DNA from 4 places in the Arthrobacter sp. CDRTa11 genome. Region 4 is predicted to be linked to each of the others. Evidence: riboswitches for the same ligand, from Rfam matches in the RefSeq annotation. Region 4 holds a riboswitch; each other region holds the start of a gene.
What was found. Region 4 has a riboswitch for S-adenosylmethionine ahead of F8G81_RS03420 (cobalamin-independent methionine synthase II family protein). Riboswitches for the same ligand answer to the same signal wherever they lie in the genome.
Positions count from the first base shown of each region.

Region 1: another riboswitch for S-adenosylmethionine. It lies ahead of F8G81_RS10165 (bifunctional o-acetylhomoserine/o-acetylserine sulfhydrylase); the one in region 4 lies ahead of F8G81_RS03420 (cobalamin-independent methionine synthase II family protein).
Region 2: another riboswitch for S-adenosylmethionine. It lies ahead of F8G81_RS11445 (bifunctional o-acetylhomoserine/o-acetylserine sulfhydrylase); the one in region 4 lies ahead of F8G81_RS03420 (cobalamin-independent methionine synthase II family protein).
Region 3: another riboswitch for S-adenosylmethionine. It lies ahead of F8G81_RS15590 (aminotransferase class V-fold PLP-dependent enzyme); the one in region 4 lies ahead of F8G81_RS03420 (cobalamin-independent methionine synthase II family protein).

Region 1 covers NZ_CP044532.1:2,249,015-2,252,659, reverse strand. The annotation lists gene F8G81_RS10170 (helix-turn-helix domain-containing protein) at 1-118, shown strand, start outside; gene F8G81_RS10165 (bifunctional o-acetylhomoserine/o-acetylserine sulfhydrylase) at 321-1,646, opposite strand; SAM riboswitch class IV at 1,692-1,807, opposite strand; gene ald (alanine dehydrogenase) at 2,882-3,645, opposite strand, start outside.
Region 2 covers NZ_CP044532.1:2,560,634-2,564,278, reverse strand. The annotation lists gene F8G81_RS11450 (transporter substrate-binding domain-containing protein) at 1-350, shown strand, start outside; gene F8G81_RS11445 (bifunctional o-acetylhomoserine/o-acetylserine sulfhydrylase) at 527-1,852, opposite strand; SAM riboswitch class IV at 1,898-2,013, opposite strand; gene F8G81_RS11440 (SDR family NAD(P)-dependent oxidoreductase) at 2,194-2,946, opposite strand; gene F8G81_RS11435 (hypothetical protein) at 3,005-3,645, opposite strand, start outside.
Region 3 covers NZ_CP044532.1:3,456,035-3,459,679, forward strand. The annotation lists gene F8G81_RS15580 (ribosome small subunit-dependent GTPase A) at 1-242, shown strand, start outside; gene hisN (histidinol-phosphatase) at 386-1,204, shown strand; SAM riboswitch class IV at 1,355-1,468, shown strand; gene F8G81_RS15590 (aminotransferase class V-fold PLP-dependent enzyme) at 1,505-2,938, shown strand; gene F8G81_RS15595 (class I SAM-dependent methyltransferase) at 3,104-3,645, shown strand, end outside.
Region 4 covers NZ_CP044532.1:726,116-729,760, forward strand. The annotation lists gene F8G81_RS03410 (DUF3151 domain-containing protein) at 1-263, shown strand, start outside; gene F8G81_RS03415 (uracil-DNA glycosylase) at 358-990, opposite strand; gene F8G81_RS03420 (cobalamin-independent methionine synthase II family protein) at 1,195-2,403, opposite strand; SAM riboswitch class I at 2,414-2,516, opposite strand; gene F8G81_RS03425 (adenylosuccinate synthase) at 2,851-3,645, shown strand, end outside.

The DNA.
Region 1 (3,645 bases), 1.5 Mb from region 4:
CATCGCATATGTGGTCATGACGGGCCCCCAGACACTGCCGCAACGCACACGGGACGACATGGCGTACCCTCTTGGACGCGCGCAGGCAGACTCTTTCAGTATCGATGACCAGGAATAATTGTCATAGCCTGCTGCGCGGCTCGCCATGACAAGCACTGGCCGGAGTTGCATCTGCCTCGTTAGCGCCTTTATCCGGGGTTTGAACTCTAGACCGCCACGAATTCCCAAAATCGGTATGCACGGACCGCGTAGCGGCTCTACTCTATGCCGGCTAGAACTCCCCGCAAGGTCCGCTAAAAGCCCCAGCTACAGGCCATTGGTCAGGCGCCGCTGGCCTCCTTGGCGGCACGGAAGCCAGCTTCAAGGTCTGCCAGGATGTCATCGATGTGCTCGATGCCCACGGAGAGGCGGACCAGTCCCGGGGTCACGCCGGCCACGGCCTGCTGCTCCGCAGAGAGCTGACTGTGGGTGGTGGAGGCCGGATGGATGACCAGGGACCGGACGTCCCCGATATTGGCCACGTGTGAGTGCAGGTCCAGCGCGTCCACGAACCGCTTGCCCGCCTCGGCGCCGCCGGCAAGATTGAAGGACACGATGGCACCCGTCCCCTTGGGGCCGTACTTGCGCCCACGCTCGTACCAGGGGCTTGAGGGGAGGCCCGCGTAGGCGACGGATTCGACGTCGTCACGCGCTTCCAGCCAGCGGGCCACTTCGCCGGCGTTGGCCACGTGGCGTTCCACCCGCAGGCTCAGGGTCTCCAGGCCCTGCGCGATGAGGAAGGCATTGAACGGGGATACCGCCGCCCCCAGGTCCCGCAGGAGCTGGACGCGTGCCTTGAGGATGTAGGACAGGTTGGCGCCCAGGGCGCCGCCCTCGCCGAGGTCGCGGCCGTAGACAAGCCCGTTGTAGGTGGGGTCCGGGGTGTTGAAGCCGGGGAACCGCTCCGGGTCCTTGCTGAAATCGAACTTGCCGGAGTCCACGATGACGCCTGCGATCGCTGCGCCGTGGCCGCCCAGGTATTTGGTGGCCGAATGGACCACAACGTCCGCGCCCCATTCCAGCGGCCGGATCAGGTACGGCGTGGACAGCGTGTTGTCGACGATCAGCGGCACGCCTGCCTCATGGGCGGCCTCGGAGACGCCCTCAATGTCCAGGACATCCTGGCGGGGGTTGGACACCACCTCGGCGAAGAAGAGCTTGGTGTTCGGCTGCACAGCGTCACGCCACTGGTCCAGGTTGTCCGGGTCCGCCACGAACGTGACAGTAATGCCGAACTTCTTCAGCGTGTGCGCGAAGAGGTTGTAGGTGCCGCCGTAGAGGCTGGGGCTGGCCACGATGTGGTCCCCGGCTTCGGCGATGTTCAGGACCGCGTATGTCTCCGCCGCCTGGCCGGAGCTGAGCAGCAGCGCTGCCAGGCCTCCTTCGAGGCTGGCGATCCGCTGCTCCACCGCATCCTGGGTGGGGTTGCCGATGCGCGTATAGATCGGCGCCAGTTCGGCCAGGGCAAAACGGTTGGCCGCGCTCTCGGCGCTGGGAAACACGAAGGACGTGGTCTGGTAAATGGGCAATGCCCGGGCGCCAGTGGCAGAATCCGGCTCCTGCCCGGCGTGGATCTGGCGGGTTTCGAAGGACCATCCGTTGGACATTCAAGGCTCCTATGACATGGGCCCGGGGCATGCTGGGAGCACCACGGGCCGCGCTTGCCATCCGGCCATTGCCGGACAGCCAGGTCCTCACCCGGGGCACCCCACCGCGGATGGAGGGTTGCCGGCCAGCGAGCCGGGGCTTGGCGCTGGCGCTCATAACCTGTCCCCAGTGTAGGAACACCGGACTGTTTCGGGGACGGCTACGACGGATATGACCTTGCAGATCTAGTTGTTGTGGGTGCGGTAAATCCGAAAGCATCTGAAATGCCACGACGCCCCGCCTTCTCCTCCGGAAGGGGCGCATAAATGCCTCAAGTTCCGCCATCGCGTTGCTTTCGCCAGCCTTTTATCTGCCCCTTCGCCATCAAGAATGGTTGACGGGGCTGACGTCTGCGCCACTGCCACTTCTGGCGAAGGTTGCCGCAGGCTTCGCGCTGGTCTCGCCGTCAGACGGTGTGCACGGTACTTCAGGCACCGGGGAGATGATATTCAACAGACCGCTGACCGGCGCAACTGCGACACTTTCTGCCACCCGCTTATTGCAGCGGGCTCCCCCACCTTTCGATAATCACGCCGGGGGGGACGTCGCAACTCAGACGCGCTTCATAGCGGCCCGGAGCGAGCCGAGTCACCGAAATGCCAATGCGTTCAGACATGGCCGCCGGCTTCAGGCGGTCCACCGCTTGATCCAGGGCAGAGTCCAATTCCTTTCGGGTTTGAACGTCTACAACGAGACGTCCGCCTGCTGCGTTCATGGGAAAGAGTCCTTATCTTGGTGGTGATCGATACGTTGGTTAGGTCAGATGCGCCAGGCGGGAAGGGAAGAATTACGGCCGCCGCGGGTAGTCAACTTGGGCCAGCCCAGGCAACCGGTTAGTCCGGACGGAACCCAGCGAACCAGGCCTACGCCAGAAGAAGGGGCAGAGCCCTGTTTCGGAGCGCGCCACGGTTTTGCTGTCAGACAGCCCCAAAAAAGGTGGCTATGTGACACTGCTCGTAGCCCAGTTCAAAACCTCGCTGCCCTACGCACGTCGCTGCATCTGGGCAACCAAATCTGCGTTCAAACCGTAAGCGCCAATAGCGGAACCAGCCTATTGCAGGGGCTCACCTCAGAATCATGTATGAGGGCATTTGGTAGCGAGGAGCAGTATGGCCTTGTCGTTACATCAGCCCTGCCAGCCGGAGTCGCCTGCCCACCCCCTCGTGCGGGGCGGGGCAGGCGACCAAGAAAAGCGTTAGGCGTTGACGAGTTCCGACCAAGGAGCGAGCTCAAGCCCATGGGCGTCGCTCACCGAATTGTTCGTGACCTTGCCTGCTGCGATATTGAGCCCGGCGGCCAGTGCCGCGTCCTTTTCGAGGGCCTTTTTGACGCCCAGGTTTGCCAAGGCGATGGCGTACGGCAGCGTGACGTTCGTCAGCGCGTAGGTGGAAGTGCTGGGAACCGCACCTGGCATATTGGCGACACAATAGAACACCGTATCGTGTACGCGGAACGTAGGTTCCTCGTGCGTAGTGGGCCGCGTGTCCTCGAAGCAGCCCCCCTGATCGACAGCGATGTCCACAAGGACGCTCCCGGGCTTCATTCGAGAAACCAAATCATTGCTCACAAGCTTGGGAGCCTTGGCACCGGGGATGAGCACCGATCCAATCACCAGATCCGCATCAGTTACGGAACGTTCAATCTCGAGACTGTTCGAGGCAATGGTTTTGAGCCGGCCAGCATACTGGGCATCAAGTTCCCGAAGCCGGGAGACATTGATGTCCAGGATGGAAACATCTGCGCCGAGGCCCACGGCCATGGCAGCAGCGTTGGTTCCAGCGACTCCAGCGCCCAGAATCGTGACCTTTGCGGGGCGCACGCCCGGAACACCACCCAGAAGCACGCCCTTCCCGCCGGCAGGAGCCATGAGAGAGTTCGCGCCAACAGTTACCGCCAGCCGGCCCGCCACCTCACTCATTGGAGCCAGAAGCGGCAAGAAACGTCCTGCCTGGACGGTTT
Region 2 (3,645 bases), 1.8 Mb from region 4:
AATCGGCATCGTCGCGCCCTCAAGCTGCTCCCGCCATCAACGGCGTGACACTGCCCAGCGTCCAGGAAGCCCTGACCCAGCTGGACTCCAAGCGGATCGACGGGGTCTTCTACGACGCCAGCGCCCTGGCCTGGGCCAACGAGCAGCAACCCAACCGCTTCCACATCCTGGAGCCCAGGATGGATACCCGCACCAACACCAACGTCGCCATGGCACTGAAGAAGGGATCAGCGTTTACACCCGCACTGCAGCAGGCCATCCAGTCCGTCCTGGAATCCCCGGAATACAAGGAGTGCCTGGAGTACTGGGGCCTGGAAGAATCAGCCATCACTGAAGCCGCGATCCGCTAGCGGCGTCGATGCAGCAGATCATGCGCATGGCGAAAGAAGACGTTTCGCTCCTGCTCAGTGGCCCTTCCCAATCCTCAAGGGCCTGAGCCCAGTATCGCACCGGGCTCAGGCCCTTGAGCTTTGTCGAGATTTTGTATCACCACTTCCAGGCTTGCCGCCGCTGATGCGCCAGCGGATCAGGCGCCGCTGGCCTCCTTGGCGGCACGGAAGCCGGCTTCAAGGTCTGCCAGGATGTCATCGATGTGCTCGATGCCCACGGAGAGGCGGACCAGTCCCGGGGTCACGCCGGCAACGGCCTGCTGCTCCGCGGAGAGCTGGCTGTGGGTGGTGGAGGCCGGATGGATGACCAGGGACCGGACGTCCCCGATATTGGCTACGTGTGAGTGCAGGTCCAGCGCGTCCACGAACCGTTGGCCCGCCTCGGCGCCGCCGGCAAGGTTGAAGGACACGATGGCTCCCGTCCCCTTGGGGCCGTACTTGCGCCCACGCTCGTACCAGGGGCTTGAGGGCAGGCCCGCGTAGGCGACGGATTCGACGTCGTCACGCGCTTCCAGCCAGCGGGCCACTTCGCCGGCATTGGCCACGTGGCGTTCCACCCGCAGGCTCAGGGTCTCCAGGCCCTGGGAGATGAGGAAGGCATTGAACGGAGACACCGCCGAGCCCAGGTCCCGCAGTAGCTGGACACGTGCCTTGAGGATGTAGGACAGGTTGGCGCCTAGGGCGCCGCCCTCACCAAGGTCGCGGCCGTATACCAGCCCGTTGTATGTGGGATCCGGGGTGTTGAAGCCGGGGAACCGCTCCGGGTCCTTGCTGAAATCGAACTTGCCGGAGTCGACGATGACACCAGCGATCGCTGCACCGTGGCCGCCCAGGTACTTGGTGGCCGAATGGACCACAATGTCCGCGCCCCACTCCAGCGGACGGATCAGGTACGGCGTGGACAGCGTGTTGTCCACGATCAGCGGAACTCCTGCCTTATGGGCGGCCGCGGATACGCCCTCAATGTCCAGGACATCCTGGCGGGGGTTGGACACCACTTCGGCGAAGAAGAGCTTGGTGTTCGGCTGCACCGCGTCACGCCACTGGTCCAGGTTGTCCGGGTCCGCCACGAACGTGACAGTGATGCCGAACTTCTTCAGCGTATGGGCGAAGAGGTTGTAGGTTCCGCCGTACAGGCTGGGGCTGGCCACGATGTGGTCACCGGCTTCGGCGATGTTCAGGACCGCGTATGTCTCCGCCGCCTGGCCGGAGCTGAGCAGCAGCGCTGCCAGTCCCCCTTCGAGGCTGGCAATCCGCTGCTCAACCGCGTCCTGGGTCGGGTTGCCGATGCGCGTATAGATCGGTGCCAGTTCGGCCAATGCAAAGCGGTTGGCTGCGCTCTCGGCGCTGGGAAACACGAAGGACGTGGTCTGGTAGATGGGCAGTGCCCGGGCGCCGGTGGCAGAATCCGGCTCCTGCCCGGCGTGGATCTGGCGGGTTTCGAAGGACCATCCGTTGGACATGCAAGGCTCCTATGACATGGGCCCGGGGCATGCTGGGAGCACCACGGGCCGCGCTTGCCATCCGGCCGGTGCCGGACAGCCAGGTCCTCACCCGGGGCACCCCACCGCGGATGGAGGGTTGCCGGCCAGCGAGCCGGGGCTTGGCGCTGGCGCTCATGACCTGAGCTCAGTGTAGGGGCAAAGGCATATGCCGACAGAATCACGACGAACCGTTTCGAAATGCTGCACAAACACTCCGCGTTCCAGCCGCATAGGCGGCCCTGGCCCGCATAAGCGTTGCTGGCCGGCACCGCTTATGCGGGCCAGAACCGCTCACCGCGCATCGGGTGGGCATGCGCGAGTTACAGGGCCGTCAGGCCGCCGTCCACGGTGAAGATTCCCCCGGTGGCGTAGGCGGAGTCGTCGCTGGCGAGGAAGACCATGATGCCCTCCACGTCCGCAGCCGTCCCGGGACGCCCCAGCATGGTGGAATTCACCAGGCCGGCGCGGCTGACGGGGTCGTCCGCGATGGCCTGGACCAGCGGGGTCTCGGTATAGCCGGGGACCACGATGTTGACGCGGATTCCCGCGTGCGCATAGTCGGCGGCGACCACGCGGGCCAAACCGTGGACCCCGGCTTTCGAGCTCGTGTAGGCAGTGAACGTCTGGCCGCAGGCCACAACGGCGGTGGGGCTGCCGGTGCAGATAATCGACCCCCCGTGTCCTTCCATGGCCCGGACGGCGTGCTTGAGGGTGAGGAATGCACCGCGCTGGTTGATGCTGACTGTTTTTTCCCAAACCGCGAGGTCCAGGTCGCCCACTTTGGCGTCCTGGCCGAAGAGCTGCACACCGGCGTTCGCCACCACCACGTCAAGGTGTCCGGCTTCGGCCACAGCAGCGTAGGCGGCGGCCACGCTCTCCTCATCCGAGATGTCCATGCGCAGGGACCTGGCGGCGGACCCGGAGGCCGCCGCGGCTTTTTCGGCTGCCTCCACGTTGATGTCCGCGAAGTAGACAGCGGCTCCTTCGGTGACGAACCGGTGGGCAACGGCGAGGCCGATCCCCGAACCAGCTCCCGTGACCAGGGCAGTTTTTCCTTCAAGACGCAGACCCATCGGGTCTCCTTTCGCTAAGGTGGCGCCGCCATCGGAAACGGCAGCAAAGTCGAGGCGGTCAACTGGGTGCCGGAAAACGCACGACGCCGGCGGACCAGGGTCCGAGCGCCAGCAGACCCAGCGAGGGGTCGCCGTCGTCCTGGGTACCGAAGGTGATGACGGAGCCGGCGCCGGGCCCGAAGGCTGTGCATTCTCCGGCGCCCGCAGTTACGGACCCAGGCAACTGGAGGTCAATCTCAGCCGCACCCCCGGAAAGGTTGGCCGCGAAAATCATCAGGCCACCCGGAGACTGCACGGGGTACAAAGTCACCGCCATGTCCCCGATCGGTGCAGCAGCCGGTACGTCCACCGCAAGGACAGGGTTGCCCCGGAGGGCCGCGAGTTCCTTCAGGAGTTCGCCCGCAGGGTTTAGCCGGCCGGCGTCGTCGCAGATGCCCCTCGAGCCGGTCGCCTCGAAGTAGCTGACGGATGCAACTCCGTCCATGGTCAGGGCGCCGATGCTGGCAAGGGTCCAGGCCGCAGTGAACGGGTGGGTTTGGAGTTCGTCCGCCTCCGCCTCGGCGCCATCGCCCGACGTCGCCACCGCGTTGAACCGCGGCAGGAGCGTCACCGGCCCCACATGGAGTGGTCTTCCACCGCCCAGGCGCAGCGCGTTCCGGGCCACGAGCCGGTGCATGGCCACGCTGTCGATGATGTGCG
Region 3 (3,645 bases), 2.4 Mb from region 4:
TGGCGCATGTGGATCCGGACCGCATCCTCCGGTCATTCCCGGACCTCGAACCGGGAACAGACGCGTGCGAACGTGGCTGCAAGCACAACGCCGCCGCGGTCAACTGCGGCCTGGACGCATGGGTGGCCGAGGGCCACGCCGGCTCCACGGGTGCAGCCCGGCTTGCATCACTGCGGCGGTTGCTTGGCACTGATCCGCGGATGGAAGGCCAGGAAACCAAGGAACTCGGCAGCATGGGCTGACGTACGGCCAGCCGGAATCCGCTCACTGTTCGTCGGGTTTTTGCCGCTTTTCCTGCCTTCAGCGGACCGTGTCCGGGAGCGTCGGAACGGTTCGGGACGCCGATGTCCCCGCCCCTGCCTCGCTTTGACGGTAGTTTGGAACCATGATCCAACCCGCTTCGAGCTACAACGATGACTTGCGCCTGGCCCACGTGCTGGCCGACTCCGTGGACGACCAGACCATGAGCCGCTTCAAGGCCCTGGACCTCCACATCGAAACCAAGCCGGACCTGACGCCGGTCACAGATGCTGACAAGGCCGCTGAGGAAGCCATCCGAGGCCAGCTCTCCCGCTCCCGTCCCCGTGATGCCGTGCTCGGTGAGGAGTTCGGCAGCAGCGGACATGGTTCCCGCCGGTGGATCATCGACCCCATTGACGGCACTAAGAACTTTGTTCGCGGCGTCCCTGTCTGGGCCACACTCATCGCACTCGTTGACGAGGGCGAACCGGTGGTTGGCGTGGTCAGCGCCCCGGCGCTCGGTAAGCGCTGGTGGGCGGCCAAGGGCGCTGGAGCCTACATGGGCCGTTCCCTCGCCGCCGCCACCCGGCTCCGGGTATCGGACGTCTCGAAGCTCTCGGACGCGTCGCTGTCCTACTCCAGCCTGGGCGGGTGGAAGGAACGGGGCAACCTGGACGAGTTCCTGGAGCTCACTGAGGATGTGTGGCGGACCCGGGCATACGGCGACTTCTGGTCCTACTGCATGGTGGCCGAAGGGTCTGTGGACATCGCTTGTGAACCGGAGCTGAACCTTTACGACATGGCGGCGCTGGTGCCCATTGTGGTTGAGGCCGGCGGCCGGTTTACCTCCCTCGAGGGAGAGGACGGACCCTTCGGAGGCAACGCCCTGGCCACCAACTCCATCCTGCACTCGGAGGTCCTGAAGAGACTCAATCCCAGCCTGGACGATCTCCTGTCGTCCTGATCACCCGAATTATCAGCGGCGGACGCCTCCAAAAGGAGGCGTCCGCCGTCGTATCTTCGATGAGTAGGCCTATTTCAACGCCACGTAACAAAACCCTTAACATTCGGCCCGGCTTTTTCCCCGCCCGGCCCATGTCCTACGCTCTTAACAGGTCACGAGTGCCAGCGCTAAACCCCGGTTTGCTGGCCGGCAACCCTCCATTCGCGGTGGGGTGCCCCGGGTGACGACCAGGCCGGTCCGGAACGGATGCGGCAAGCGCGGATTCCCGGCACAGGGAGTCCTTTTCAGAGTGAGGTCTCTGTGACAACTGCCACCGTCTCCCCCAATACCGCTGCCCAGGCACGGCCCGGCACATCAACAGCACTGTCCGCTGATCGCCTTGCCATCGCCGGGCGTCCCCTTTCCGCCGTCACCGGAGCGGAGATCCAGGCTCCCCTGATCCAGGGCGGGCACGCCAGGTACGCCAACCTGGACTATGGTGCTTCGGCGCCGGCCCTCTCCGTGGTTTCTGCCTACCTCAACGAGATCCTGCCGTTTTACGCGAGCGTCCACCGTGGTGCCGGCTACGCATCCCAGATCAGCACTTCGGTTTATGAGAACTCACGCAGCATCGTCAGGGACTTTGTTGGCGGCCGTCCGGATGACTCCGTCATCTTCACCCGTAACACCACTGATTCCCTGAACCTGCTGGCCGGCTGCCTTCCGGCCACCGACGGGCGCAACCTGGGCGACGTCCTGTATCTCGACATCGAACACCATGCCAACCTCCTGCCGTGGCAGGGAGTCCCGCACCGCAGTGTCGTCGCCGCCGACACCCTCACCGGTACCGTCGAGGCTATCCGTGCCGAGCTGGAACAGGGCGGGGTGAGCCTGCTGGCCGTCACCGGTGCGTCCAACGTCACCGGCGAGATCCTGCCCATCCGGGCACTGGCGGCACTGGCCCACGAGCACGGCGCCCGCATCGTGGTGGACGCCGCACAGCTTGCACCGCACCGGCGGATCGACATCGCCGCTGACGACGTCGACTACCTGGCCTTCTCCGGCCACAAGCTCTATGCGCCCTTTGGGTCAGGTGTCCTGGTGGGCCGCCCGGACTGGCTCGACGCCGGCACTCCCCACCTGGCGGGCGGCGGCGCTGTCCGGGAAGCCAGGCTGGATGGCGTGAGCTGGGCCACCGGCCCGGCCAGGCATGAAGGCGGCTCCCCCAACGTCCTGGGCGCAGCCACTCTTGCCCGCGCCACCCAGGTCATCGCCGCCTTGGACCAGAACCGCTGGCATGCCCATGAGTCCGCCATCAGGTCCTTCCTGGTGGAAGGCCTTGAGAAGATCGACGGCGTCACAGTCCACCAGATCTTCAAGGACACCGACCCCGAGACCGATACCATCGGCGTCGTGAACTTCTCCGTTGCCGGCTATGACGCGGGACTGGTGGCTGCCTATCTGTCCGCCGAGCACGGCGTCGGCCTCCGTGACGGCCGTTTCTGCGCCCACCCCTTGCTCAAACGCCTTGGTCTTCCTTCCGGCTCCCTCCGGGCCAGCTTCGGACTGGGATCCCGCCTCGAAGACGCCCAACGGCTGCTGGCAGGCATCGAGGAACTGCGACGCACCGGCCTGGGCTGGGACTACGTGGTGGACGCCGGCCGCTGGGTCCCCGCCAATGACACCCGGACTTACCCGTCGTGGGCGCCGAACACCCCCGGCACCGCGGGCGCCGCTCCCTGCATCGAAGACTGACTGCGCCCAAGACTGAACTGCATCTGAGACTGACCTGCGCCCAAGACTGAAGTGCACCCCTTTCAAAGGTCCGGCGTGAGGCCTGCTGGAGGCCTGGTTCGTCGGTACGCGCCCGTGCGGTAAATTCGAAAGATACCCAAGGGCATCAGGCGAAGGAGGCCGCGCGTGGCACGGGGTGGCCCCAAACTTGACCACGGACGCCGTCGGGAACTCGCACAGAGCTTCCAGGACGGCGGCGAGCACTACCAGCGCGTCCGGCCCGGGTATCCCGCGGACTCAGCTGACTGGCTGATTCCCGTCGGGGCCCGGGATGCCGTTGACGTGGGTGCAGGGACTGGCAAGTTCACGGCCTTGCTGCTGGAGCGCGGCCTGGCCGTTTCAGCGGTGGACCCTTCCGCCGACATGCTCAAGCAACTGGCGATCCACTATCCACAAGTGGCGGCAAAGCAGGGTACAGCCGAGTCAACAGGTATGGCGAGCGGCTCCTTCGACGTCGTCAGCGTTGCCCAGGCCTGGCATTGGTGTGACCCGCTGCCAGCCAGCACGGAACTCGCACGGATTCTTCGTCCCGGTGGGACACTCGGCCTTATCTGGAACCAGCTGGACACGTCCATACCGTGGGTCCACCGGCTCTCACGGATCATGCACGCCGGAGACGTCTACAAGCCGGAATTCCGTCCTGTGGTGGGGTCTGAGTTCCAGGGGCT
Region 4 (3,645 bases):
CGTGGGCCGAGGGACGCACCATCGATTCCTACGCCTATTCCCGTGTGGGCTACCACCGCGGCCTGGATTCGCTGCGGCGTAACGGCTGGCGCGGCGTCGGCCCCATCCCCTGGGAGCACGAGCCCAACCGCGGCTTCCTGCGTGCGCTGTATTCGTTGGGCCGCGCTTCGGCGGCCATCGGCGAAGCCGAGGAACCGGAACGGATCGAGAAGTTCCTCAACGACTCGGACCCGGCAGCGAAAGCGGCGATCGAAGGCAACTGAACGAAGTTAAAAGCACGTTAAAGCACGACGGCGGGTGGTCACCTTTATTGGAAAGGTGGCCACCCGCCGTCGTTAACTCCGTAACCGGAGGGGACTAGCTGGGCTTCGTCAGGCCTGTGCGCGCCATGGCATCCGCATAGGCCACGTGCATTTCTTCAAGATACTGTTCCTGCCGGGCCGGGGTACCGGCGAAGGCACGGCCACTGAGGGAACGGACCTTGTAGGTTTTCAGGCCGCGGCGCCAGAGCAGGGGCACCTCGGTCTTCAGCAGCAGGTTGGCCAGGCGGTTGGCCTCGGTGCCGTGTGCCACGATGACGGAAGCCCGGGGCACGAGGGCCAGGAACTTGAGCAGCGGCTTGAGGCCGGAGGCGATCTGGTCCGGCGTGAACTTGCCGTTGGGCTCGCCAGGGGTGTGCCACGGGTGGACGTTCCACGGCATCACGAACTCCGGACGCAGGCCCAGTTTCCACTGGACGCCCAGCATGCGGGTGGCGGCGTCGTCGTCGCCGGCGGTAATGAATCCGGACTTGTCCGCTTCGCCGATGTTCGAGTACAGGCTGATAATGCGGCATTCATCTACGTCGTGCATGGGGTCAACGTAGGGAACTTGGGTGTCCGGCTTGACGCTCTGCAGGGAATCGCACAGCTCGTTGACGGCTGCGACGTTGGGTTCGTAACGGCGGCTCATGAGCTGCTCGCGAAAAGATTCAGGTGCCAGGGCTGTCATGTATTGCTATGTCTCCTGCGGGGCTCGGTGATGCTGCCAATCCGGAAAATGGGCGCACCGTGGCGCGGCAGGTTCCGGGATGGTTTGAAATGTGGAGTGGACCGATTCCTGGTCGGTCCTTATCAGTTTAGCAAGCCCCGCAAAACGCAGGCGCGCCCAAGGCCTTCCCGTGATGGAAGGCACAGGGCGGCTGGATCGCTGCACCTACCAAAGACGCTGGCTGGCGCGCCGGGCGCCCTCGCCGAGAGCCTCCAGTTTGGCGAAGGCGATCTGCGGGTGAACACGGCCGCCCAGCCCGCAGTCCGTGGACGCAATAACGTTCTCCCGGCCCACCAGTTCGGCGAAGCGGACAATCCTGTCAGCGACGAGATCCGGGTGTTCCACAACGTTGGTTGCATGTGAGACCACCCCGGGAATGATGGCCTTGCCCTCCGGAAGCCTGGTGTTTTCCCACACCCGCCACTCATGCTCATGCCGGACGTTGGCGGCCTCGAACGAGTAGGCCCCGGCGTTGACCTGCAGGACTGATCCAACGATGTCCCCGAACGGAATGTCCGTGGTGTGCGGCCCATGCCAGGAACCCCAGCAGACGTGGAGGCGGATCTGTTCCTGGGGCAGGTCGCGGAGGGCCCAGTTGGTGGCCTCGATGCGCAGCTGGATGAATTTGAGGTAGTCCTCCAGCGATGGCTCGGGGTTGATCTGGTCCCAGCTTTCCGCGAGGGAGGGGTCATCGAGCTGTACCGTCAGGCCGGCGTCGATGATGGCCTTGTATTCCTCCCGCATGGCATCGGCGCAGGCGTACAGCAGTTCCTCGTCCGACTTGTAGTACTCGTTGGCTACCCTGGCGCACGAACCGGGGGACAGGGACGCCAGAAAGCCTTCGGTCAGGCCGGCTGCAGCCAGTCCCTTTTTGAGGTTGGTGACATCGGAGGCCACCAGGTCATGCCCCGTGTAGGTCAGGGGTCCCGCGATTTTCGGTTGCGTCACGCTTTTGCGGTGCGCCAGGATGCCCGAGGACGGATCGGTGTATGCGTCGTTGAAAGCCAGCCGGTCCCGGCGGTCCGGAAACGAGGTCAGCACAATGTGCCCCGGGGACGAGCGATGCACCACGGGGTCCTTCCACCTGTCCACGTCGGTGGGTTCCAGGCCGCCCAGCCTGGCGAAGGAATAGTTCCACCACGCGCCGTAATCAACGGAAGTGGACATGGTGTGCCCGTACTCGCCGTCGTTCGCAATGTCGACGCCGAGGTCTTTCTGCCGCTGGACCACATCCGCCACCGAGGCCTCCAGCAGCTCCAGGAATTCGGGCGTGATGCCCTCGGATTCCTTGGCGGCATTGGCGGCGATGAGTTCCGGGGTTCGGGGCAGGGAACCTGCGTGCGTGACCTGGATGTAGTCGGTGTTGAGGGACATGGATACTTCCTTTCCATCGGTCCTGGCAGTAGCACCAGCGGACAGGATTGTCCCTGCACCCGTGGTTGCTGCGGCGTCAGCGAGCCAGGTCTCTCGGCCGCTCCGGATGGGTACTCTCACTTAATGGCATCTGCCGGGTGCGGGCAAGACTTCGCCAGATTATTTCAGCCGGTTTGTTTCAGCCGGTTTGTTTCATGGGATGGGCGGGTGGCAGGCGCGAAGAAACCCAGGGCCCGCCTGCTGCGAACGAGTAGAGAAACCCGGGGATCCGCTAAACTTGGCTGGTAAGAGCCCCGAACTCTTGCCTGGCAGGCCACCGCAACTGTGCCCGCCAGACTGTAGCCGTCGGGGCATTCTCATGAACGGCGTTGACTTCCGGCTGAACACCTGCTGCCTCACCAGGGTGGATCAACCGGAATGCAGCCCGAACGAATGGGGGAGGATCCCATGCCAGCTATCGTGATCGTAGGAGCCCAATGGGGCGACGAGGGAAAAGGCAAGGCCACTGATCTCCTCGGCGGCCGCGTCGACTATGTGGTTAAGCCCAACGGCGGCAATAACGCCGGGCATACCGTCGTCGTAGGCGGTGAGAAGTATGAGCTCAAGCTCCTTCCGGCCGGCATTCTCAGCCCCAATGCGGTTCCCATCATCGGCAACGGCTGCGTGGTGAACCTTGAAGCCCTGTTCCAGGAAATTGAAGGCCTGCAGGCCCGCGGTGCAGACACTTCCAAACTGCGCGTCTCCGCCAATGCACACCTGGTGGCGCCTTTTCACCAGGTGCTGGACAAGGTCACTGAACGTTATCTCGGCAGCCGCGCCATCGGAACCACGGGCCGGGGCATCGGGCCCGCCTATATGGACAAGGTGGCCCGGCTGGGCATCCGTGTCCAGGACGTCTTCGACGAATCCATCCTCCGCCAGAAGGTGGAAGGATCGCTCCGCCAGAAGAACGAGCTCCTGGTCAAGGTCTACAACCGCCGCGACATCGATGTTGAGGAGATTGTTGAATATTTCCTCTCCTTTGCCGAGCGTCTCCGGCCGCTGGTCATCGACAGCACACTGGTCCTGAACAAGGCCCTGGATGAGGGCAAGGTAGTGCTCATGGAAGGCGGCCAGGCCACCTTCCTGGACGTGGACCACGGCACCTACCCGTTTGTCACCTCCTCCAACCCCACCGCCGGCGGAGCCTCCGTTGGCTCCGGCATCGGTCCCACCCGGATCTCGCGCTCCATCGGCATCATC